Regions from separate parts of the Plantactinospora sp. DSM 117369 genome, predicted to be linked through region 1. Evidence: predicted binding sites of a transcription regulator. Region 1 holds the regulator's gene; each other region holds the start of a gene.

Region 1 (2,264 bases):
CGCCTCCACCCCGAACGCCGTCTCGTGCAGGTCGAGTTCGAGCCGCAGGATCGCGTCGGCCCCGGGCCGGGTACGCGGACGCGGCCCGCGCGCGCCACCCGCCGCCCCGAAGAACGCGTCCATGATGTCCTGGAAGCCGACGAACGGCCCACCGGCACCGCCCGGGCCGGCACCGGGGCCGCCACCAGGGGCCAGCGGGTCGCCACCGAGGTCGACGATCTGCCGCTTCTGGTCGTCCGAGAGGACCTCGTACGCGGCGTTGATGTCCTTGAACTTCTCGTGTGCCTCCGGATCCGGATTCACGTCCGGGTGGTACTGCCGCGCCAACTTGCGGTAGGCGCGCTTGATGTCGTCGTCGGAGGCGTCCCGGCTGACGCCGAGAATCCCGTAGTAGTCCTTGGCCACTGCGTTCCGTGTCCTCATGTCTGTCTCGCGTTACCGTCCGCCGGTCGTCAGGGTGAGCTTTGGTGGTCAGTTCTGCGCCAGCACGTCGCCGACGTAGCGTGCCACGGCCCGCACCGTGGCGATGGTGCCCGGGTAGTCCATCCGGGTGGGACCCAACACGCCGAGTCCGCCGACGATGGTCGTACCCGGACCGTATCCCGTGCTGACCACCGAGGTGGCCCGCAGATTGTCGATCTCGTTCTCGTCGCCGATGCGTACCTGGAGGGTGTTCGGCTCCACCTCGCCGATCAGCTTGAGCAGGATGACCTCCTCCTCGAGCGCCTCGAGGATGGGCCGCAGCGACCCCTGGAAGTCGAGCAGCCCGCCCCGGGTCAGGTTGGCGGTGCCGGCCATCACGATCCGCTCCTCGTGCCGCTCGACCAGGGTCTCCAGCAGCACCGTGGCGAGCGTGGTCATCGCCGGGCGGAGCCCCGGAGGCACCTCGTCGACCAGCGCCTGGACCAGCGGCGGGGTCTCGGCCAGCTTCTCGCCGCCGAGCCGCTCGTTGACCAGCCGGCGCAGGTCGGTCACGTCGTCGGCGCTGATCGGGGTCGGCAGCTCGACCAGCCGCTGCTCCACCCGACCGGTGTCGGCGATCATGACCAGCATCAGCCGGGTGGTGGAGATCGGCACCAGCTCCAGGTGCCGGACGGAGGACCGGGCCAGGCTCGGGTACTGCACCACGGCCACCTGCCGGGTGAGCTGGGCGAGCAGCCGGACCGTACGGTGCACCACGTCGTCGAGGTCCACCGCGCCGACCAGGAAACGCTCGATCGCCCGGCGCTCGGCCGGGGTGAGCGGCTTGACCCGGGAGAGCCGGTCCACGAAGAGCCGGTAGCCACGGTCCGTGGGGACCCGGCCGGCGCTGGTGTGCGGCTGCCGGATGTAGCCCTCCTCCTCCAGCACGGCCATGTCGTTGCGGACGGTGGCCGGGGAGACCCCGAGCTGGTGCCGCTCGACCAGGGCCTTGCTGCCGACCGGTTCCTGGGTGGCGACGTAGTCCTCCACGATCGCGCGCAGCACGTCGAGCTTGCGGTCGTCGAGACCCATCCTCACCTCCCTGCGACGTCCCGGCCCCGGCTGGGCGAAACGACCGGGGCGGCCACGACGGTCGGGCCAGGTCCGCCCTGGCACTCGACTGTAGCGAGTGCCAGTCTACGACCAAGGCGTACCCGGCGCGATGATCGATTGGAAGGGCTATCCGAACCCGGACAACAGGCTTGCCAGCACACCCTACCCCGGTCGGCCTAGCAGGTACGGTCGGCCATTGTCCAGATTCAATCCGCCGGGCGGCTGGCGCCGGTTGAGCGGGAGTCCTACCGTGACCTCCATGACTGAACCGCCTCGCCCTCCCGGAGAATACGGCGGTCCGCCCCCGGACCCGACCGCCCCGATGAATCCGGGCCAATACCCGACGCCAGGCGAGGGGTACCCCCCGCCCGCCGCACCCCAGTATGGTGCGCCCGGCACGCCCCCGCCGACCTCCGGCGGCGGCACGTACCCGACCTCGGGCGGCGGGACCTACCCGACGTCAGGTGGCGGGACCTATCCGACCTCCGGTGGCGGTTATCCCCCGCCCGGGGGGTACCCGCCACCCGGCGGTTACCCACCCCCCGGCGGCGGTTACCCACCCCCCGGCGGCCAGCCACCGGGCGGCTACCCCGGTGCCGGCTACCCGCCACCGGGCGGCTACCCGGGCAACCCGTACGGCGCCCCGGCACCGTCCGGCTACGCCAACAGCGACGAGAAGACCTGGGCCCTGATCGCCCACTTCGGCGGCATCGTGGTCGGCTTCATCGCCTCGCTCGTCGCGCTGCTCG
Region 2 (2,264 bases), 2.4 Mb from region 1:
ATTTTGGGGATAGCGACTCGGCGGTCCCGGCAGGCATACGGCGTCGCCGGAGCTCGGGCAGCTCCGACGCGACCGAAGTAAGGAAGTGCACCGTGGCGCAGGGCACCGTGAAGTGGTTCAACAGCGAAAAGGGCTACGGCTTCATCGCGGTCGATGGCGGGCAGGACGTCTTCGTCCACTTCTCCGCGATCCAGATGGACGGCTACAAGGCGCTTGACGACGGTCAGCGCGTCGAGTTCGAGATCGCCCAGGGGCAGAAGGGCCCGCAGGCGGAAAAGGTCCGGGTCATCGCCTGAGCTGCCGGGCCATCGGCCCGCCGCTCTCGGGCTCGTCCCCCGTTCCGCTGCCACCCGGCCGCCGGTAAGCCGCCGGTCGGGACCGTTGCCGGCCCAGTCCGGACTCCCGCCGTGTCGATACTCCACAACGACGGCGGTCTGCGGCTGGCCGGGTCGCCGTGCGACGTCGTTGGCGTGTCCGGCGGGTCGGTGTGCCGGTTGCTACCGCGCTCGTGCCGGTCGTCCGGCGGATCTCTACGCGTCTTCCGTCCGATGCGTCTCTCGGACTGCCCGCACGGATCCGGGCTGCTGCGGTATGGCGTCCGGCAAGGCGCCCGCTGTCCTGATCGGGTTGGCGTCGACCGCCCCTTGGCCGGGCTTTCCCGTGATTGCGACAACCCGCATTCCGGCCCCCTCCGGAGACGCCGGGGCCGCGCGGTCGGCGGGCGCGGGGGCGCGGATCTGCCGGCGCTTCCCGACTCCCGGCCGGGTCCTGACACCGCTGGTTCGGCTGCCGTTCCGCTCCCATTGGGCTGCTGGTCTCCCGCCGCGCTCCGGCCGCCGCCAGCCGGTCCCGATGCCCGGTTCGACCGGCTCACTCGCTTGCACTCGGCAGGGGAGAGTGCTAAACAAGTGTTTGGCACTCGCATACCGTGAGTGCCAAGGCCGGGGCGGTAGGGCCACGGTCGCGGGCTCGCGGAGCGGGTGCGCGGCACATGGCCGGTCGTCGCGGGCTGTCCGGCCCGGCCGGCGGACGTCACTGTCGCACAGCGCGACGGAGCAGAGCAGGCACCCACGGGTGTCGGCGGCCCCGTCCGCCAGTGCCGTAGTGACGTCCGAAGGTGCGTAATCAGGCGGCAGGTCGGGGTCAACAGGCTCCGGCGGCCGTGAGTGTCCAGGAGGACAACGCCGTATGGCCAAGATGATCGCGTTCGACGAGGAGGCGCGCCGCGGCCTTGAGCGGGGCATGAACACCCTCGCCGACGCCGTAAAGGTGACGCTGGGCCCGAAGGGCCGCAACGTCGTGCTCGAGAAGAAGTGGGGCGCTCCCACCATCACCAACGACGGTGTGAGCATCGCCAAGGAGATCGAGCTCGAGGACCCGTACGAGAAGATCGGTGCGGAGCTGGTCAAGGAGGTCGCCAAGAAGACCGACGACGTTGCCGGTGACGGCACGACGACGGCGACCGTCCTCGCCCAGGCGCTGGTCCGTGAGGGCCTGCGCAACGTCGCGGCCGGTGCCAACCCGATGGCCCTGAAGCGGGGCATCGAGGCCGCCGTCGCGAACGTCTCGGAGGAGCTGAGCAAGCTCGCCAAGGACGTCGAGACCAAGGAGCAGATCGCCTCCACCGCCTCCATCTCCGCTGGTGACACCAGCGTCGGCGAGATCATCGCCGAGGCGATGGACAAGGTCGGCAAGGAAGGCGTCATCACCGTCGAGGAGAGCAACACCTTCGGGCTCGAGCTGGAGCTGACCGAGGGTATGCGCTTCGACAAGGGCTACATCTCGGGGTACTTCATGACCGACCCCGACCGGATGGAGGCCGTGCTCGACGACCCGTACATTCTGATCGTCAACAGCAAGATCTCGACGGTCAAGGACCTGCTGCCGATCCTCGAGAAGGTCATGCAGTCGGGCAAGCCGCTGGCCATCATCGCCGAGGACGTCGAGGGCGAGGCCCTCGCGACCCTGGTGGTCAACAAGGTCCGGGGCACCTTCAAGTCCGTCGCCGTCAAGGCGCCGGGCTTCGGTGACCGCCGCAAGGCCATGCTGGGCGACATCGCCATCCTGACCGGCGGGCAGCCGATCAGCGAGGAGGTCGGCCTCAAGCTGGACGCCGTCGGCCTCGACATGCTGGGCCGGGCCCGCAAGGTCGTGGTGACCAAGGACGAGACCACCATCGTCGACGGTGCCGGCGACGCCGACCAGATCAACGGTCGGGTCAACCAGATCCGTGCCGAGATCGAGAAGAGCGACTCCGACTACGA
Region 3 (2,264 bases), 1.7 Mb from region 1:
CAGGGTGGCGACCACCCTGCGGGCCCGGCCGAGCATGTCGAGGGTCACGTTTCCCAACGTGTGACCGACGGTGTCGCTGACGACCTGAGCGCCGGTGAGGGCGGCAAGGTCGGCCAGCATGGCCGTGCGGCGGTCACCGAAGCCGGGCGCCTTGACTGCCACCGAGGTGAGGGTGCCGCGGACCGTGTTGACGACAAGGGTGGCGAGGGCCTCCGCCTCGACGTCCTCGGCGATGATGGCCAGCGGCTTGCCCGCATGCATGACCTGTTCCAGGATCGGGAGGAGGTCGGTCAGGTTCGAGATCTTGTTCTCGACGATGAGCAGGTACGGGTCGTCGAGAACGGCTTCCATCCGTTCCGTGTCGGTGACGAAGTAGGGCGAGATGCAGCCCTTGTCGAAGCGGATGCCCTCGGTGAACTCCAGCTCCAGGCCGAAGGTGTTGCCCTCCTCGACGGTGATCACGCCTTCCTTGCCGACCTTGTCCATCGCTTCGGCGATGAGTTCACCGACAACGGGGTCGGCGGCGGAGATGGACGCCGTGGCCGCGATCTGCTCCCTGGTCTCGACCTCCTGGGCCTGGTGGCGCAGCGCCTCGGTCACCGCGACCACGGCCTGCTCGATGCCGCGCTTGAGTGCGACCGGGTTCGCCCCGGCGGCCACGTTGCGCAGTCCTTCCCGCACCAGCGCCTGGGCCAGGACGGTGGCCGTCGTCGTGCCGTCCCCGGCCACGTCGTCGGTCTTCTTCGCGACCTCCTTGACCAACTCGGCACCGAGCTTCTCGTACGGGTCGTCGAGTTCGATCTCCTTGGCGATGCTCACGCCGTCGTTGGTGATGGTCGGCGCACCCCATCCGCTACCCAGCACGACATTGCGGCCCTTGGGGCCGAGCGTCACCTTTACCGTGTCGGCGAGCATGTTCATGCCGCGTTCGAGGCCGCGACGGGCGTCCTCACCGAATACGATCAACTTGGCCATCTGTGTCGTCCTCTACTCGTCGTGCCGACGTTCAGCACTGCTCGGACCGACCTGCGACGAACACATCGCGCGCGCCCACAAAGGGCTCATCCCATTCGGCTGGCACTCACGAAGGGCGAGTGCTAGCTACGGTCTAGCACTCGCCGCCCGAGAGTGCAAGGACAACGTCCTCCTCAGGAACCTCGCCGTACGCCGCCGTGTGGTGCCGCCGGGTACGCGAGGTACCGAAAACCCCGCCCCACCGTGGTCTGCCCGCACCGCCGGTGGGACGATGCCGCCTTACCGCGCGTCCGACAAGGCCCGGGGCGGCGTGAGACCTGGCTGACCGCCTTCGTCCTCCCAGACGGCTGCGGGAGCGTCATCGACCGCAGCGGGAGTGGACGTGGTGACGGCGAGCAGGATGTGTTGGGGGTGCACCTTGTTGCTGGTGACGGCGGCGAGGACCATCGCCGCGTCGGCGGTGTCGCTCGCGGTCTCCGGCGGGACGATCAGCAGGTCGACGCGGTCGCCGTTGGCGCACAGCGCGGTGATCAGGCTGATGGGCTGGCTGCTGAAGTAGCCCAGCCGGAGGACCCGGTCGGCCAACCCCAGCCGGCGGGGGTGGGTGTCCCAGCCGTCGGCGGCGAGGACGAGCCTGGTGACGGGTCCGCGTAGTTTGTCGATGGCCAGGACGAGACCCGGCAGTTCCGCGACCGGGTCGGTCGAGCGGGGCCACCAACCGCCGTCCAGGAGGGTACGGCGGGAGCCGGTGGGTTCCATCCGCAGTCGTGGAGTCGATGGCGGCGTTGGCGAGATCGTCGTCGCGCGGCTGGTAGCAGTGGCGTGTGTCATGGCAGGTTCCTTCTGCCCGTCGCCGCAAGGGATCCGGCGAAGGGCTGCAGTCGGGAGAATGGCAGGCCGGGGCGTCGAGCTTGGCGGCGGGGTCGCGGAAGGCGCGGTTGCGCAACCGCAGCCGGTCTTCGCGCCCAGGCTCGTCGTACGGCCAGCTCCAGGGCGCAGATCAGTGACGCTGGCGGCGGGACAGTATGCGCAGTTGGGTGATGCGGGCGGCGCCGACCACCACGGTCAGGATCGCGACGCCGACACCGGCGATCAGCAGGGCCAGGGCCAACGGCAGAGTGCCCTGCATCCACAGGAAGGTGACCTCGACGCTGCGGGTGTTCTGCAGCATGAAGACGATGAGCACCACGCAGATGAGCGCGGCGGCGCAGATCCCGAACCAGGCGGCGCCGGTGCGGGTGTGTGGTACCCGGGTCGTCGACCGTGCGGCCGAGGGCTTCGGCGATGCC

What was found. The regulator HrcA, encoded in region 1, represses chaperone genes, less so after heat shock. The targets are predictions, from matches to a motif close to GGTTNGCACNCTCNNNNNGAGNGTGCNAACC.
Region 2: a site for HrcA is predicted at 911-941, ahead of groL (chaperonin GroEL). Genes of this name have one in related genera too.
Region 3: a site for HrcA is predicted at 1,073-1,103, ahead of groL (chaperonin GroEL). Genes of this name have one in related genera too.

What each region holds. Positions count from the first base shown of each region.
Region 1 covers NZ_CM132446.1:8,189,784-8,192,047, forward strand. Annotated here, with positions in the region: gene dnaJ (molecular chaperone DnaJ) at 1-405, opposite strand, end outside; gene hrcA (heat-inducible transcriptional repressor HrcA) at 472-1,494, opposite strand; gene ACSMXO_RS34945 (DUF4870 domain-containing protein) at 1,775-2,264, shown strand, end outside.
Region 2 covers NZ_CM132446.1:634,850-637,113, forward strand. Annotated here, with positions in the region: gene ACSMXO_RS02940 (cold-shock protein) at 93-296, shown strand; gene groL (chaperonin GroEL) at 1,189-2,264, shown strand, end outside.
Region 3 covers NZ_CM132446.1:6,528,763-6,531,026, reverse strand. Annotated here, with positions in the region: gene groL (chaperonin GroEL) at 1-975, opposite strand, end outside; gene ACSMXO_RS27805 (DUF5994 family protein) at 1,255-1,734, opposite strand; gene ACSMXO_RS27800 (lipopolysaccharide assembly protein LapA domain-containing protein) at 1,976-2,264, opposite strand, start outside.